DNA from 4 places in the Bacillus sp. DX3.1 genome. Region 3 is predicted to be linked to each of the others. Evidence: riboswitches for the same ligand, from Rfam matches in the RefSeq annotation. Region 3 holds a riboswitch; each other region holds the start of a gene.
The links. Region 3 has a riboswitch for thiamine pyrophosphate ahead of QRE67_RS02470 (MTH1187 family thiamine-binding protein). Riboswitches for the same ligand answer to the same signal wherever they lie in the genome.
Positions count from the first base shown of each region.

Region 1: another riboswitch for thiamine pyrophosphate. It lies ahead of thiT (energy-coupled thiamine transporter ThiT); the one in region 3 lies ahead of QRE67_RS02470 (MTH1187 family thiamine-binding protein).
Region 2: another riboswitch for thiamine pyrophosphate. It lies ahead of thiC (phosphomethylpyrimidine synthase ThiC); the one in region 3 lies ahead of QRE67_RS02470 (MTH1187 family thiamine-binding protein).
Region 4: another riboswitch for thiamine pyrophosphate. It lies ahead of tenA (thiaminase II); the one in region 3 lies ahead of QRE67_RS02470 (MTH1187 family thiamine-binding protein).

Region 1 is NZ_CP128153.1:4,481,390-4,485,990, reverse strand. It holds gene QRE67_RS22530 (sensor histidine kinase) at 1-807, shown strand, start outside; gene thiT (energy-coupled thiamine transporter ThiT) at 1,178-1,846, opposite strand; TPP riboswitch at 1,939-2,040, opposite strand; gene QRE67_RS22520 (FeoA family protein) at 2,228-2,455, shown strand; gene feoB (ferrous iron transport protein B) at 2,452-4,440, shown strand; gene QRE67_RS22510 (FeoB-associated Cys-rich membrane protein) at 4,457-4,601, shown strand, end outside.
Region 2 is NZ_CP128153.1:4,830,283-4,834,883, forward strand. It holds gene QRE67_RS24345 (cytochrome ubiquinol oxidase subunit I) at 1-27, shown strand, start outside; gene QRE67_RS24350 (cytochrome d ubiquinol oxidase subunit II) at 20-1,045, shown strand; gene thiC (phosphomethylpyrimidine synthase ThiC) at 1,220-2,980, opposite strand; TPP riboswitch at 3,320-3,433, opposite strand; one part of gene QRE67_RS24360 (IS3 family transposase) at 3,704-4,601, opposite strand, start outside.
Region 3 is NZ_CP128153.1:499,366-503,966, reverse strand. It holds gene QRE67_RS02485 (ABC transporter ATP-binding protein) at 1-158, opposite strand, end outside; gene QRE67_RS02480 (ABC transporter substrate-binding protein) at 155-1,153, opposite strand; gene QRE67_RS02475 (ABC transporter permease) at 1,150-1,926, opposite strand; gene QRE67_RS02470 (MTH1187 family thiamine-binding protein) at 1,898-2,218, opposite strand; TPP riboswitch at 2,320-2,423, opposite strand; gene QRE67_RS02465 (anaerobic C4-dicarboxylate transporter family protein) at 3,214-4,527, shown strand.
Region 4 is NZ_CP128153.1:840,933-845,533, forward strand. It holds gene QRE67_RS04085 (hypothetical protein) at 1-281, opposite strand, end outside; gene QRE67_RS04090 (SH3 domain-containing protein) at 288-1,439, opposite strand; TPP riboswitch at 1,996-2,104, shown strand; TPP riboswitch at 2,166-2,268, shown strand; gene tenA (thiaminase II) at 2,452-3,147, shown strand; gene QRE67_RS04100 (ABC transporter ATP-binding protein) at 3,116-3,865, shown strand; gene QRE67_RS04105 (ABC transporter permease) at 3,862-4,601, shown strand, end outside.

The DNA.
Region 1 (4,601 bases), 1.2 Mb from region 3:
GATTTCACGGAAAGAATCCCGATTACTTCAAAAGATGAGATTGGAGATTTATCGGAAAATATTAACATGCTATCTAATACACTACATTCACATATTGGACAACTGGAACAAGACATCGAAAAAGAAAGAAAGTTAGAAAACACACGGAAAGAGTTTATTGCAGGTGTATCACATGAACTGAAAACTCCTCTAAGTATTATGAAAAGCTGCATTTCTATCTTAAAAGATGGGGTCGCTGAGCATAAGAAAGAATATTATTTTCAAGCGATGGAAAAAGAAGTAGATAAGATGGATATGTTAATTTTGGACATGCTGGAGTTAGCTAAATTTGAATCCGGCACATATAAAATGAAAATGGATACTTTTTATATTGATGGAGTTATTGAGCATATATGTGAACAGCTATCATTAGAGATAGAGAAAAAAGAACTACATGTTTACAAACATGTATCTCCATTTGAAGTTATTGCCAATCAACATCGCATTGAACAAGTAATTATCAACTTCATTACGAATGCAATCCGTTATACGCCGGAAAAAGAAGATATTATTATTTCCACAATAGATGAACCAAATCGAGTAAAGGTTTGTATAGAAAATAAAGGTGCTCATATTCAAGAAGAGCAATTAGATAAAATTTGGGATCGTTTTTATCGGATAGATACGGCTCGTCAGCGTTCAAAAGGTGGAACGGGGCTTGGGCTTGCCATTTCTAAAAATATTTTAGAACTTCATGGCGTAGAGTATGGTGTAAATAATACAGAAGATGGTGTGCTGTTTTATTTTTATTTACAGAAAAAAGTGTAGAAAGGACATTCTACACTTTTTTTAATTTTTTTTGATAATATCTTTATCTTATCTTTATGTTTCAAACGTATAATTTCAATAGAAAATGAGTTTTTTAAGGAGTAGATTAGCCGTGAATAGCAATTTACTAAGTGTAATGGTATTTATTTTCTTTTGTGCATTTATTATATTTATTATTGACATAACTCAGTGAATCTATTAACAGAAAATATGAAAATACAATTTTATAGGTTGAAAATTCTCCGTATTGCAAGAGTATTATTGTAGTAGGATGAGTACATTTCTTATATTGAATTGTCTTTCGTCTTACTTACATGTATGTAGTGTTTCTGAAAATATAGTTTGATTTAGTGAAAAAGAAGGGTGCTATTTAGGCACTCTTCTTTTTTGAATTCATATGATGTGCACCAATACTTTTGAATAAGCGAGGTGATGTTGTAAATAAAAGGAGTAGTAACACTGTACATAACCCGAAAGAAGCAAGCATTGTACTACCGTTGACGATTAACGAATATAGGACAGCGGATTGTCCTGGCGGTGCGTATTTTCCAAAAAAGATAACGCCAGCAATAAAATGACAGAAATAGCGTGCAAAGCTACCGATAAATGTAGCAATGATAATATATACAAGAGCTTTTTTTCTTTGATTGCCCGCTGATATAGGTTTGTCTTTTCGACTATCAAAGTTAGATTCGTCTTGATTATTTTTTTGCTGATTTGCAAGTGCCTTTTGAATGGGACGATAGAATAAACCAGCAAAACCGATAAAAGCAAATGCAATGAAGTACTCAATAAACGCTTGTACAGGCGTTAAAATATAAGCATCGCCGACTACGATTTGTAGTAGCCCCCAAATTAAGCCGCCTAAGAAAGCCTTTTTAAATCCCCAGCGGTAAGCGATAATAAAAATAGGAATCATAGCAAATGAGATAGAACCGCCTGTTGGAAGTTTAATCGATAGTGGTAAAATGTCGATGATCAAGGCAAAGGCTGCAAGGATTGCAGATTCAATCATCGCTTGTAAATTGGTGTTACGCATGTTGTTATTCCCCCTAGATCCAAGTTGCACAAAAAAAGAAGAATTACCATAGGGAGATATGAAATACGTATGTAGAAAATGATGAGGTATGTATTTCAACGTTTGCACAATTCCTACGTTAGCATTAACTAACAGGTTCAAAGGGTCGGAACGAAGTGTTCCCTCTCAGCAACGGGGCTCCCCCTGTGATAACGAGATTCTTTATTTGTTAGGTTCATTGTAATGGAAATGGATGAGAATGACAAATGGACATTTAGGTATTTAAATATAATTGTACGAAAATGTTAATAAATATGAAGGGAAAAGCTATAGTACTTGATAAATAGAATATGATACAATTTTTTTGAAAATAATTATCATTCTCTTTTGAGGGGGGAGATTATGAGTTTAGTTGAGATAAGTATAGGTGAAAAGGTACGAGTGAAAAATTTACAGGCGCTTGATAAATTATTGAAAAGACGTTTAGCTGCATTTGGCCTATCAGAGGGTTGCGAGCTTCGTATAAAACAAAAGGCAATGTTCAATGGCCCTTGTACATTAGAGTGCCGTGGACAATTAATTAGTATTCGTCATTGTGACGCGAAAATGATAAAGGTGGAATTAGCGTGAATAAGGTTGCTTTGCTAGGGAATCCGAATACCGGAAAAACATCATTATTTAATGCGCTTACTGGTTCCTATGAATATGTAGGGAACTGGAGCGGAGTAACGGTAGAAAAGAAAGTTGGTAAGTTAAAAGATAAGCAAGGAACATTAATTGATTTACCAGGCGTATATGACTTAAATCCAGTTTCCCGTGATGAAGGAGTCGTTACCAAATTTCTATTAACAGAAGAATTTAATCATATGCTAAATATTGTAGACTCTTCTCAATTTGAGCGTAATATGCATTTGACTCTGCAATTATTAGAATTTGGTAAGCCACTTTCTATCGGGTTAAATATGGTCGATGTTGCGAAGCAGCGCGGGATTATAATTGATGCAAAAAAACTAGCGGAAATGCTCGGTGTAACAGTCGTTCCTGTTGTTGCGAGAAGTGGAAAAGGCTGCGATGAATTACTAGCTACTCTTCATGAGAGTGGGAAGAAGAAAGGAAAAACTTTTATTCTTTCTTACGGTAAAAACGTAGATGCAGGCATTGCACAATTAATAGACATATTAGGGCAAGCAAATTATGAGCATCCAAGATGGCTTGCACTTCAATTTTTAAGCAATAATGAAGTGGTAGAACAAGAGTTAAATCAATTGTCTACTTATAAAGAACTGGTAGCCATTCGATCGGCACTAGAAGCAGAACTTGACGTGACGTTGGAGCAGTATATTTATAATGCACGTGCAGCGTATATTGAAAAGTTAAAAACGAGTGTCATTCGTCGTGAAAAAGAAGGGAGTATTCCTTTTTCTGAAAGAATTGATCAGTTAATTACACATAAAGTTTTAGGACTTCCAATCTTTTTAGCAGTTATGTTTTTTATTTTTCAGGTTACGTTTACGTGGATTGGGACACCTTTATCGGATATACTTGATGGATTTCTCGGTGGGCAGTTCACAGATTGGGTCACAGCAGGACTTGCAAATATCGGAGCATCTGAGTTTATTCAAGCTCTCGTTACAGAAGGGATTATTGCTGGTGTTGGGGCTGTATTAGTATTCGTTCCACAAATTTTTGCGTTGTTCTTCTTTATTTCGTTATTAGAAGACTCAGGTTATATGGCACGAATTGCCGTTGTAATGGACCGTATTATGGAGTACTTTGGTTTAAATGGAAAAGCGTTTATTCCGATGATCATAGGTTTCGGTTGTAACGTACCAGGGATTATGGCAGCGAGAACAATTGAACAAGAGAAAGAGAGATTACTTACCGTTTTAGTAACACCATTTATGTCTTGTTCGGCACGGTTACCTGTATATGCATTATTTGCGGGAGTCTTTTTCCCTCATAGTCAAGCGATGGTCGTGTTCTCTTTATACATTGCAGGTATTGTACTCGCATTATTAGTTACAAAGGTAATGTCTCTTACCGTTTTAAAAGAAGAAAAATCTATTTTTGTTATCGAGCTTCCACCTTACCGTGTGCCACAAGCAAAAACATTATGGCTTAGTACTTGGGAAAAAGGAAAAGGTTTCGTACGTAAAGCAGGTACGTTTATCTTTGGTGGTTCTGTCGTCATTTGGCTACTAAACTACGCGGGGCCATCGGGATTTGGCGTAGATATGGGGGATAGTTTCTTGGCGATGATTGGTGGTTTCGTGGCACCAATTTTAGCGCCGCTCGGTTTTGGAACATGGCAAGCAGCGGCGTCATTATTAACAGGATTTTTAGCAAAAGAAGTTGTCGTTTCTACAATGGCAATCATTTATGCTGTTAAAGAAGATGTATTAGGAAATGTAATGGGTACGCACTATACTGCATTATCAGCATATGCGTTCATGTTCTTCATTTTGTTATACGTTCCATGTTTAGCGACAGTAGCCGTTATTCGCCGTGAAACAGGATCTGTAAAGTGGACAATTTTCTCTGTTGTTTATCCACTTATTGTTGCTTATGTATTAACGTTCGTTATATATCAAGTCGGATCCTTACTTGGATTCTAGAAGGAGATGTATCATAATGATAGTCAATATTGTAATTGGAGCTGTCATTTTTGGGTATGCAGGATATACGTTAATCAATTTTGTAAAGAGAAGTAAAAAAGGAAAATGTGCAGCGTGTTCGCTGAATAAGTCATGTCAGTCAAATAGTTGTAGTCCTGATA
Region 2 (4,601 bases), 850 kb from region 3:
CATCAGGGGGGTGGGCCACGTGCATGAAGCAAGTATTGCCATTATCATTTTATGGGCGATTATCTTTGTATACAGCATTTTAGGTTCCATTGATTTTGGAGCTGGGTTCTGGGGAATGGTATATGCGAAGCACCCAACACTAGCAGGAAAGCTCGCCAACCGTTACTTATCGCCAACTTGGGAAGTAACCAATACATTTCTCGTCTTTGTCGTTGTCGCATTTCTTGGCTTCTTTCCAAAGGCAGCTTTCACATTGGCAACAGTCATGTTCGTACCGGTGACATTAATTCTAGTCCTTGTTGCCATTCGTAGCACATTCATGGTTTTTGCTTATTCCTTGCCAAAGTATGAGCATTTGCTTCGCCTTATTTCTGGCATTACCGGGCTCTTAATCCCAGCTCTATTAATTACCGTTCTTCCGGTAACAGAAGGTGCTTACATTACGATGTCTGGTGGAAAAGAAACACTATTATACGGGAAGCTTCTATCAAGCCCCGTTATTTATTGGTATATGTTATTTGGATTAACTTCTGAATTATTTCTCTCCTCTCTTTTTCTAGCTGATTTTGCGAGGGAACAAGGCTCAGAAGATACGTATCGGATTTACAGGCGCAATGCTATTGTACTTGGACCAGCAACACTCGTTACTGCGATCATTGCTCTTGTTGTCATGGATCCAGAAACAAATTGGCTCATGCAAGGATTAATTAAACAATTTCCATGGTTTACAGTTTCACTTATTTTGTTTGCAATCGGTTATTCTTCCCTTTGGTGGACGAATCAAAAATACGATGCACTTGGTTGGCCACGCATCGCTGTTTTAGCGATTGTCGCACAATATGCCTTTGCAAGTTACGCTTACGGTGTCGCGCATTTACCGTATATCATCTATCCAGATGTTACTGTATTTACAAGCTTTACAACGAAAGAAACATTCTATGCCCTGCTTGTTCTCTATGCAGTCGGTATCGCGATTTTACTACCAGGCTTTATCTTCTTCTGGAATTTATTCTTAAAGGACCGAACGTTCTTAAAAGAAAAATAATAATAGCCCCCTCTGCTACCGTCTTAGCAAAGGGGGCTTCTATGTTTAAGTTAGGTACACGTGATCAAACGATGAAAAAGGTGTTCAGAAAGATCTATTTCTATTAGAGGATGTTCAGAAGGTCCGATAAAGATAGCTGTCGTATTTCTTTATCCTTCTTTTGAACACGTACTATTATTGATATAAATGACTACCTGTTTCTTTAAATTGTTCTGCTTTTTCTTTCATGCCTTGCTCAATTGCTTCTGTTGTTTCTAAATCATTCTCTTTTGCATATTCACGAATGTCATGTGAAATTTTCATACTACAGAACTTCGGACCACACATCGAACAGAAATGCGCAGTTTTTGCGCCTTCTGCTGGCAATGTTTCATCGTGATACTCTATTGCTCTCTCAGGATCTAATGATAAATTAAATTGATCGCGCCAGCGGAATTCAAAGCGTGCCTTTGAAAGTGCATCGTCGCGTTGTTGTGCTGTTTTATGCCCTTTTGCAAGGTCAGCAGCATGCGCCGCAATTTTGTAGGTAATAACGCCTTCGCGAACATCATCTTTGTTCGGTAAGCCTAAATGCTCTTTCGGTGTTACATAGCACAGCATTGCTGTACCAAACCAGCCGATCATCGCTGCTCCAATTGCAGATGTAATATGATCATAACCTGGTGCAATATCCGTTGTTAATGGTCCGAGTGTATAGAACGGTGCACCTTGGCAAATATCAATTTCTTTCTCCATATTTTCTTTAATTAAGTGCATTGGTACATGCCCTGGTCCTTCAATCATGACTTGAACATCATGCTTCCAAGCGATTTTTGTTAATTCCCCAAGTGTTTCAAGCTCAGAGAATTGTGCTTCATCATTCGCATCCGCAATCGAACCTGGACGTAAGCCATCTCCAAGAGAGAAGGAAACATCATATTGTTTCATAATTTCACAAATTTCTTCAAAGTGAGTATATAGGAAGTTTTCTTTATGATGGAATAAACACCACTGCGCCATAATAGAGCCACCGCGTGAAACAATTCCCGTTACACGTTTCGCTGTAATTGGAATGTAACGAAGCAATACACCTGCATGAATCGTAAAGTAATCTACACCTTGCTCTGCTTGTTCAATTAATGTGTCACGGTATACTTCCCACGTTAAGTTCTCAGCGATACCATTCACTTTTTCAAGCGCTTGATAGATCGGTACAGTTCCAACTGGTACAGGTGCATTCCGAATAATCCATTCCCGCGTTGTATGAATGTTTTTTCCTGTAGATAAATCCATAATTGTATCTGCGCCCCAGCGCGTTGCCCATGTCATCTTCTCTACTTCTTCTGCAATAGAGGAAGATACGGCAGAGTTCCCGATATTCGCATTTACTTTCACGTGGAAATTGCGGCCGATAATCATCGGTTCTGCTTCTGGATGGTTAATGTTTGTTGGTAAAATAGCACGACCTTCTGCAATTTCTTTACGAACAAACTCCGGTTCTACACCTTCACGAATCGCAACATATTCCATCTCAGACGTAATGATGCCTTTGCGAGCATAATGCATTTGCGTTACATTTGCCCCTTCTTTCGCACGAAGTGGTTTACGATCCATTTGCGGGAACACAGGTGTATGTTCTGATGTAGCTTTCACACCATCATCTTCTGGTTTCACTTCACGACCTTCATACTCCTCCACATCTCCGCGCGTAACAATCCACCCGTGACGAGGCGTTGGAATTCCTTTCTCAAGCTCCACTTTGTATGCAGGATCTGTATAAGGACCACTCGTATCATACACGCGAATCGGCGGATTTGGCACACCGTTTGTTTCGCTTTGTGCAATCTCACGCATCGGTACTTTCATACCTTCACGCGTGCCTTCTACGTAGACTTTCTTACTCCCTGGTAAACTCGACTTCAATTCAATTTGCTCAGCTGAAACAGATTGCTTCATAATTTGTGTTTCCTCCCCTTTATCATTTCAGGCAAATCTAACTTGCTCAGAATCTCCAACCAACTTCTGGGCAATTCGATTCTCACTTCAGCGACATTTCGCCGCTTCGGCTTTTCTTGAGATCCAGCTCCAGCGGCTAGAACAGTCGGTGGCTTCGCTTCTTCCGCTGAGGCAAACTACGCCTCTTCGGCTGAAGCTCCATCCCCCTCCTGTTCTGATCGAGCCGCTTCTGCTTTACACGTGACAAGGACGAGAATAAGAACTAGTGACCAGCGCATGCCAAAATAAAAAGAGCCAGGTCCATAGTAAAACAAGGACCTGGCTCATAAAGACATAGTTATGTAAAGCCGTTAACTTCCCTACGCTGGTACGAGCCAGATCAGGTCCAGAGGGTTAAGAAGTTCTCGCACTTCTCTCTCAGCCCAGCTTGCTTGGGCACCCCTAGTTTATCACTGATTTAATTTTCAATACTTTCTCATCATACATGATAATCTGAAAAATGCAAAGAGATTAAACCATTTTATCCCTCAACAAATATCACTGAAATGCGTTGGTTAATCGATATTCTTTGTCGAATGGCCGACATATACAAAAAGATGTCGCGATGTTACAAGAAATACTCAATCACAACACACCACTTAACAGTATTCCCTATATCTAGAAACCTAGAAAAGTCCCTTCAGATCTAAAATGTACCCTTTGTAAAGGACATTTAAAAAAAGCCTAGGCAGCTTGAAGAAGATGATCTCTGTATTGCACAGGAGTCATCTTTTTTAAATTCCATTGATATCTGTAATAATTGTAGTAGATCATATATTGTTTAATTTCTTTTTTTAATTCATCTAGAGTTGTACATGCTTGAATAGAAGCTTCATCTTTAAGATGGCCAAAGAAAGATTCTTGGGGAGCGTTATCCCAACAGTTTCCTCTTCTTGACATGGATTGTTGTAATCCTAGTTTCTTAACTGCTTTTTGAAAATTAGGGTGCGTATACTGAATTCCCTGATCTGAGTGAATCAAGGCATCTTTGGCTTTCTGAAAGTTTTTGTTCCTTTTTAACTTTAGAAGAGTATCTGTAGCTAATTTTACAGTCATACGTTCTGATATATGATGGGCTAAAATTTCATCAGTTGAACCATCTTTAATGACTGATAAGTAGGCTTTCTGACCTTTTCCATAAAATAAATATGTGATATCTGTTAGGAGGACTTTACCAGGGATTCCTTGCTTAAATTGGCGATTCAATAGGTTTGGCACAACTCGATGTTCTTTTGTAGCTTTCCTAATTCGTCTATAAGGATTTGCCTTTCTAATTGGGCATATAATGTCGTATTTCTTCATGATTCGTCGTATACGTTTCAAATTGTAGACAACCTGAAATTGACCCGCCAAAGTCATTTTGATTTGGCGAGCCCCTTTCTTACGACCTTTGAAATGGAAGGCTTTTAGGATGAGCCCTTTTACTACCTCATCCTTTTCATCTTTTTGATGTCTTCGTTCCTGTGATTTCACAGAGAAATAGTTATAATAACCGCTTCTTGAGACACCGGCTATTCCACATAGGTATTTCACCATATGTTTGAGTTGATATGTTTCTATCACTGAACAAATCAGGATATAT
Region 3 (4,601 bases):
TCAATACTGGCAATCATATTTAATAGCGTACTTTTTCCGCAGCCACTCGGTCCGACAAATGAGACAAATTCTCCTTCTTGTATGGAAGCACTAATCTTTTCTAGCACATTTTTCCCATCAAATGCTTTTACAACGTCTTTTATTTGTAATCCACTCATTTTTCACTTGGAAGGAATTCATTTGTAAAGGCCGCGTTTACATCAATTTTCTTTTTAATAACTTTATTATCATGTAAGAAATTCATGTAGTTCGTCCAAACCTCTTCCTTCTGTACTCCCCATGCTTTCGCATCGTCTTGATACTTCGTACTTAACCATTTTTGACTCTCTTGTACTAACTCTTTATTAATATCTGGTACATTTTTAATTAAAATGTCAGCTGATTCTTTCGGCTCTTTAATTGCAAAGTTATACCCTTCTGCTGTTGCAGTCATGAATTTTTTCACAAAATCTTTATCTTGTTTTGTATGTTTTTCACTCGTAATAATTACAGGACTATAAAAATCCAGTGCTGGATCTAAATCTTTTACCATCACTGTATTTAATTCTTTTCCTTGGCGTTTTGCTTCAATGCCGTCCCAGCCATAATAAATCCATTCAAAGTCTGCATCGCGCCCGATTGATTTAAAGAAATCGGTTTGTCCAAGAACGATCTTCTCTACTTTATTAAAATCAGCATTATGTTTATTCATAATTGTTTTTAACGTTGCTTCTTCCGCTGGTGCACCCCAACCGCCGTAACGTTTACCTTCGAAATCTTTTGGAGAGGTAATATTATCTTTTTTAAGTGAAGCGAAAGCAGATGTATTATGCTGAATAATTGCTCCAATTGAAACAACTGGAATCCCTTCAACGCGAGCAGATGTTACGTTTTCTTGATAGCTCACACCGAAATCTGCTTTTCCTGATGCAATCATTTGTTCCGCAGACACGTTATCTCCTGGCTGAATGATTTCCACATCTAAACCTTGTTTTTTATAATAATCTTTCGTCTTCGCTACATATAAACCAGTATGGTTTGTATTTGGAAACCAATCCAAGACAACTTTTACTTTCTTCTCTTTATCTGCACTCTCTTCTTTCTTCGCTGTAGAACAACCCACCACGCCAACTGCTAATAAAGCTGCGAGCATGACTTTTAAGCCTTTTTTCATTTTTTATCGTCCCTTCTGTATATCCATGGTGCTGTTAGTCTTGCCATAAATTCTACGATAGAATACAAGAGCAATGTCACCATTACGATAATGGTTGCAATGCCAAATACACGAGCTGTTAAAAAGGATTTCGTTGCACGTGTCAGCATAACGCCTAACCCTTCACTCGCCCCAAGCCATTCTCCAATAATTGCTCCCATCACGCTATATGTAACGGCAATTTTTAGCCCAGAGAAAAAGTATGGGAGCACCGCTGGAAATTTCACCTTTTGATACACTTGCCATTTTGTCGCACGCATTGTCTGTAATAGCTTGAGCATGTTTTTATCAACTGTTTGAAAGCCTTCTAAAATACTAAGAGCAATCGGAAAGAAACAGACAAGAATAACGACCATCACCTTTGGCAGCATTCCATATCCGAACCAAATAATAAACAAAGGTGCAAGCACAACAATCGGAATCGTTTGCGAAATAACGAGTAACGGATTAATTAAAATGCGAAACAGCGGAATAACATCCATAATAATTGCAATACTCGTTCCAAGTAGAATCGCAAAAAACAATCCTATTACGACTTCTTGCAGTGTTTGCACCGTATTTGGTAATAATAAATCTTTCATCGCAATAAGCTCTTGTACAATTGCAGAAGGCTTTGGTAAAATCCATGGTTCAATTTTAAATAATGAAACAGATCCTTCCCATATAGCAATGAGAAGGATAATCCAAATCGTTGTAATTGTTATGTTAGATCGCTTCTGGTTTTGCATATTCATCACGGTACTTCCAAACTTTTTCATCAATTGATACACCAGTACTTGGACGATAGTGAATTTTAATAGAAGTAATAACTTCTTCTGCTCCAGCATCGACGCAAGCTTGTTGTGCACGTTTAATTACGTCAAGAAGTACGTCTAATTCTCCTTCCAGCGTTGTTTCCATAGCTCCCACTTCGTAGCGCACACCAGATTGTTGTACAACTTCAATTGCTTTATCAACAACGGCATATAGATCTTTCGTTTTTGCTTGTGGTACTACTGAAAATGAAATCGTAACTTGTTGTGACATACTAAAATCCCCCTTGCAAAATATGTTTAGTAAAAAGAAAAGGCTTTCCTACGATTACGTAGGAAAGCCTTGTATGCAAGTTATTACACAATAACGTTTGCTTACATCACTTTAAGTAACTCCCTACGCTGGCATTATCCAGATCAGGTTGAGGGTCGATGCATTCTTGCATCCTCTCAGCCAATTGGCTCCCCGTTCTTAATTTGTTTTCATTGTAGCATGATTTATTTTTTCAAACAAACAAATAAGGTGTTTCTTGTCTCCTTTTTGTGAATGACCCCTCCTTAACATTCTAACGGGCCGTTTGAAGAAGGGGACTTCTGTTGGAGTACTGTTAAAGACCAAAATGATTTATCTTATTCTATTTAAAATACGAAATATGGCGTCTATCTATATAAATACAAATTAAAAAACCGACATAAACCCCTTCTTTTTAGGTGGGAGAGAGCATCCAGTCATGCATAGAAGCGGTCAGATCCTTTTCCTGCCCCATGCGAAGTGAAAACAAAGAGAGAAAACGAGTGCAGGTCACCTTTTGTTATCCATAACCGCGGCTATATGTCGAAAAATCAAAATGGATTTATATAGTTCTATGTTTTTTCTAACTCATATTTCTCTTAATCTCCTTTCTATATATGAACCATAGAAAGGAGATTATTTGCACATACACCCTACTATCCAGTCACCGACTAGCTGTTCCCCCTCTTAGCCTCTATCGCTCCGTTCCCTCACTTTTCAGAAATTGCTCTTCCGTGATGAATAAGTTACACATCATCTTCATTTTGTTTTTTATTATATCTTTATATAAAAAACATTAAATTTTAATGATTATTCTGTCAAAATAATTTCACTAAATATAGTGAATGTTACTTTTTATGTGTTATATAATAAAAAAGGTTTATATACAAAGCTTTCATTTGTTTAATTTAATAATCATCATTCAAATTAAATTATTCAAAAATATCTTACCATATGGATTTTGGAGGTATTTTATCATGTTTTGGCTACAATTTATCACCTTACTACTCTGTATTTTTATCGGTGCACGTCTTGGTGGTGTTGGCCTAGGAGTAATGGGCGGTGTTGGTATGGCGATACTCGTATTCGTCTTCCATCTACAGCCTACAGCTCCCCCAATTGACGTTATGCTGATGATTTTAGCAGTCATTACAGCTGCTGGTGCACTGCAAGCTGCTGGTGGAATGGATTATCTTGTCCATCTTGCAGAAAAAGCACTTCGTAAAAATCCAAAGCGTATTACATTCTTCGCACCAATTGTGACATATTTATTTACATTATGCGCAGGGACTGGTCACGTTGCCTATTCCGTACTCCCTGTTATTGCAGAAGTATCACGCGAATCAGGAATTAGACCAGAACGTCCGATGTCGATTGCCGTAATCGCCTCACAGCAAGCAATTACAGCAAGTCCAATCTCTGCTGCAACCGTTGCACTTCTAGCAATGCTAGCTGATTATAAAATCACATTGCTAGACATTTTAAAAGTGAGTATTCCTTCTACATTTATTGCTTGTATGTTAGCAGCTTTCGTTGCAAGCAAAATGGGTAAAGAATTAAATGAAGATCCAGAATACTTAAAGCGTTTAAAAGAAGGTATGATTCCTAAACTCGAAGAAAAGGGAAAATTCACCATCACAAAAGGCGCAAAACTATCCGTTCTTCTTTTCTTATTCGCAACAGTTTTTGTTGTTCTTCTTGGTTCATTTGAAGCACTTCGTCCAGGCTGGATGGTAGATGGAAAATTGGTTCGTCTATCGATGCCTTACACAATTGAAATGGTCATGCTTACAATTGCTGCCCTTATTATTATCTTCTGTAAGCCAAATGTAGAAAGCATTGTGTCTGGCAACGTCTTTAAGGCTGGAGCTACAGCCGTTGTTGCAATTTTCGGTATCGCTTGGATGGGTGATACATTCTTCAATGGAAACTTAAATATCATTCAAGGATCGATTCAGCACTTAGTAACAAGCGCACCTTGGTTATTCGCCATCGCACTATTTATCTTATCTATTTTACTGTACAGTCAAGCTGCAACAGTACGTGCTTTAGTGCCACTCGGATTGTCACTCGGCATTCCACCTGCACTACTAATTGCAATGTTCCCAGCAGTAAATGGTTATTTCTTCATTCCAAACTACGGAACAATCGTTGCTGCCATTAACTTTGACCGTACAGGAACGACTCGTATTGGAAAATATGTTTTAAATCATAGCTTTATGATTCCCGGTCTTGTCGCAACATTCGCCTCTATTGGAATTGGTATGCTATTAATTTCAATCATGTTTTAAATCATTCAAAAAGCACAAACCTTTTCATAACAAAAGGTTTGTGCTTTTTGTGTTAAAAATTTAATCAAACGTTT
Region 4 (4,601 bases), 340 kb from region 3:
ACAACAAGTAGAATGGCCAGAAAAAATACAGGGAATATAGCAGATCCATGTAAGCCGCTAGAAATCACATTTGTGATAAAACCACTTAGGATAAAAAATGCAGTATACACATGAGAAATTTGTTGTTTTAAGCGAATTTTGAATGCTTCCATCAAGATTTCAAACGTAACAAATAAGATGGTGATAACTAAAAAGACAACATTTGTATTGTAAATTAATAAACAATAAATTAGACCCAAAAAAGCTAGATACTCAATAATTAATGGGATATTACGTGGCATACGATATTACCGAACTAAGTAAGGCAGTGGGTCAACTGCGTTTGTTTTTTCAAAATTCCATTCACCGTTATGTAATTCAAAATGGAGATGTTGTCCAAAAGAATGACCTGTATTTCCCATATGGCCTAATAATTGCCCCATTTGAACTTGATCACCAGCTTGTACAGCACGATCTTTCATATGAGCATAAACCGTTGTATATAATTTTCCTTTTATGTGATGAGTAACGAATACGACGTTACCATAGCTTGCAGAATAGTAGGATTTCAAAACTTTACCTGCAGCCGCAGCTTGAATAGAAACATCTCCAGGAGCTGCAATATCCACACCATAATGCATTTGTTCCCAACTAATATCGAATGTTGAGCTAACTTTACCTTGAGCAGGGAATTTGAAAACAGCTGGAATAGAAGGAGTATCCTGCTTTTCTTGTGGTTGTTTTTGTAGTATATAATGTTGTGCGACATATCCATAACCGGAGCCAAAACGAATTTTATACCAAGTACCCACTGTTTCTACCACTTGTACTTGGGTACCATCTTGTAAAGAGCCAATTGCGGCGGTATTTGTTCCTGCACCACTACGGACTTTTAATGTAGGTGCTGCAACATAATAGGAAGGTGCACCCTGCACAGTCATACCTTTTACTAATGGTTGTGAACTACTAGATACAAAGTCCCTCTTCACGTATCCTACTTTTCCATTGTGAGAGATTTGATACCAATCGCCATGTGTTCCTTGAATGGTAATGAATTTACCGTTTGGTAATACATCAAGAATAGAAGAGTGTGTATTAGGTTCAGAACGAACGTTTAGTACATTTGTATTTACAATATATTGGTTGTTAAGCTGAGCTGGTTTTGTAAATGAAATATCACTCTTTTTTATGTAACCAGTTTTATTTTGTACGTTTACCTTATACCAATCTTGTATTGTTTCAAGAATTGTAACGGGTGTGTTATATGTAATAATGGCAATTGAATCACCATTCACTTCAGCATTTTGATATAACTCTACTGTTTCTGTTGTTACATATCCAATTTTTTCTGTCGGCTTTTGTTGGGCTGCTGCAGTATGCATGTCTATCTCAGTCATGGACGGAAGCAGGGAAGCCGCTGCAACAGTAGCCACCGTAAAAGCTGTAGCTTTCATTTTCATCTAATAATGGACCCCCCTCATAGGATGTATTATTACATTGTTCATTATAGTATAAAGATATAATATTTGTGCGTTGTTTACATCAATGTAATAAGATTAAAAACCTTTTTTAATTGTATAGAAATATATTAAAAGGATAACAGATTTATAACAATTAGGAAACGCATGAAAAATATTCGCGTTTTCTAAACATACAATTTATTTTTACAATAATATATAGTGGGATTTTCATCAGTAGAGAGGCTTTTACCTATTAATGGTGAGCCATGCCATGAGGATTTCTTTATGTATATAAATACAAATTAAAAAACCGACATAAAACCTTTCTTTTTAGGTGGGAGAGCATCCGTTCATGCATAGAAGCGGTCAGATCCTTTTCTTGCCCAGACATAGTGAAAACAAAGAGAGAAAACGAGTGCAGGTCACCTTTTGTTATCCGTAGCCGCGGCTATATGTCGAAAAATCAAAATGGATTTATATATCATATAAACCATTCGTGTAGCTTAAAACAGTTGCTGATGATTGATGACAGTGTTATACTGACTATGTTAATTTAATATTGTGCTAGGAGAGCTGGTGTTGCCGGCTGAGAGTAAGACCGAGAGTCTTTAATCCTTTCACCTGATCTAGATTATGCTAGCGTAGGGAAGCAACTTGGACATGAATGTTAGGTCCCCGTTTCTTTATGTTAAGAAACGGGGCTTTTTTATTTGAAAATTTTATAGAGAAAACCACTAGGGGTGCTGTGAATGCTGAGAGAGGATTAATCCTTAACCCTTACAGACCTGATCTAGGTAATACTAGCGAAGGGAAGTGGAACGACAAATAGATGCTCATTTATTTGTTGTAACCACTTCTTATATATTAGGAGTGGTTTTTTTATTTTTCCGGATCTAATGGGCAGTAAATCTCCATCTCCAAGTCATGAGTAATTAGAGAAAAGAGGGGGAAACCTGCCCGCTGATGGAAGTTGCAATGTACATAAATAGAGATAAAGGAAGGGGAAATACAAATGAAATTTTGTGAGAGATTATATGAAATGGTTCAGCCTGTTTGGGAAAAAAGTCATAATCATCCGTTTGTGACTGGAATGGGGGATGGAACGTTAGAAAAAGATAAATTTCAATACTACATTATACAAGATTATTTATATTTGCTAGATTACGCAAAACTATATGCAATTGGAGTTGTAAAAGCGACGAGCCCACAAGTTATGGCGAAATTTGCTGAACAAATAGATGGTATTTTAAATGGAGAAATGACCATTCATAAGCAGTATGCAAAACGTCTCGATATTTCTGTGCAAGAGATGGAACAAGCGAAACCATCTGCTAAAAATTTAGCATATACGAACTATATGATGTCTGTATCACAAAATGGTACACTTACCGAATTAATTGCAGCATTACTTCCATGTATGTGGAGCTATTGGGAAATTGGAAAGCGTTTAAATGATATTCCAGGAGCGAGAGATCATGAATTTTTTGGCGAATGGATTCAAGGATATAGCTCAGAAGAGTACGGAAACCTTTGTACTTGGTTAATGGATTTATTAAATGAATTAGCTATTGGAAAATCTGAACAAGAACTAGCTCGTTTAGAAGAGATTTTCTTATATTCCAGCCGCTTTGAATATTTATTCTGGGATATGGCCTATCGTAAGGAGATGTGGGGTTTTGAGGAGCAAGAGCATACTACAGTTTCATAATGTTTCCTTTCATTATGATGAAAAGCCAATCATAAATAGTCTTAATGCTAACATACAAGAAAAAGAGTTTGTTAGCATTATTGGACCGAGTGGCTGTGGCAAAAGTACATTATTTCGTCTTATTACAGGATTAGAAGAACCGACGGCTGGAACGATTCAACTGACAGAAACAACAAGTCATCCTGTAGGATATATGCCACAAAAAGATATGCTTTTACCATGGAGAACCATTATTGAAAATGCAGCGCTGCCGCTAGAATGTCAGGGGATAAAGAAAAAAGAAGCTCATACAAAGGCAAAGGCGCTTTTAGAACAATTTGGTTTGCAAGGATATGAGAAAAAATATCCGAAGGACTTATCAGGTGGTATGCGGCAGCGTGTTTCATTTATCAGAACGCTATTAACTGGCGGAGAAATTTTATTATTAGATGAGCCGTTTAGTGCACTGGATGCATTAACGAAGGCCACATTGCAAGAATGGCTGTTTGAACAATGGAAACATTGGCAAAAAACAATTCTATTTATTACGCATGATGTGGAAGAAGCACTTTACCTTTCCAATCGAATTTTTGTTGTGACGGAGCAACCTATCACAACTTTGACAGAGCGTGTTGTTCCACTTGGAGCTGATCGTTCAAGAAAAGATTTGTATAAGCCGGAAATATTAGCTTTAAAAGATGAGCTGCTTGGCATGTTGCAAAGGCAGGTGTTCGTATGAAACGTGTTACAGAATTTTTACCTGCACTGATTGTGAGCAGCATTTTACTTGTTAGCTGGGAAGTGGGAGCTAGGATTGTAGATGAGATGTACATATTGCCATCTCCAACTGCAATTCTAGCTAAAATGTGGGCTTTACGTGACATATTACTGACTGTTCATTTACCAGCGACGCTATACGTAGTATTGATAGGCGTTGTTATTTCTATCGTGTTAGGCGTTGGATTAGCGATGGTAATGAGTGCGAGTACATGGATGGAGAGAGCGTTTTATCCGCTTTTAGTTGCTTCACAAACAATTCCAATTACAGCGCTAGCGCCATTATTTGTTTTGTGGTTTGGTTATTCGATTTGGAGCAAAGTAATTGTTACCGTTTTGATTACGTTTTTCCCGATTGCAGTAAATACGTACGATGGTCTGCGTAGTACGAAAAAGGAATGGGAAGAGCTGTTAGTTACATACGGTGCCACGAAAAAAGATATATTTTTAAAGTTAAAGTTGCCATCTGCACTCCCATACTTTTTCTCGGCTTTAAAAATCGCGGTGCCACTTAGTGTAATTGGTGCCGCGATCGGTGAGTGGCTTGGTGCACAAGCTGGTCTTGGATACTTTAGTAAACGAATGATGACGCAGTTAGACGGAGCAGGCGTATTTGCACCGATTGTATTGTTATCATTGCTTGCTATTTTCTTTGTGTTACTTGTTTCTATATTAGAAAAGAAATTTATTAGTTGGAG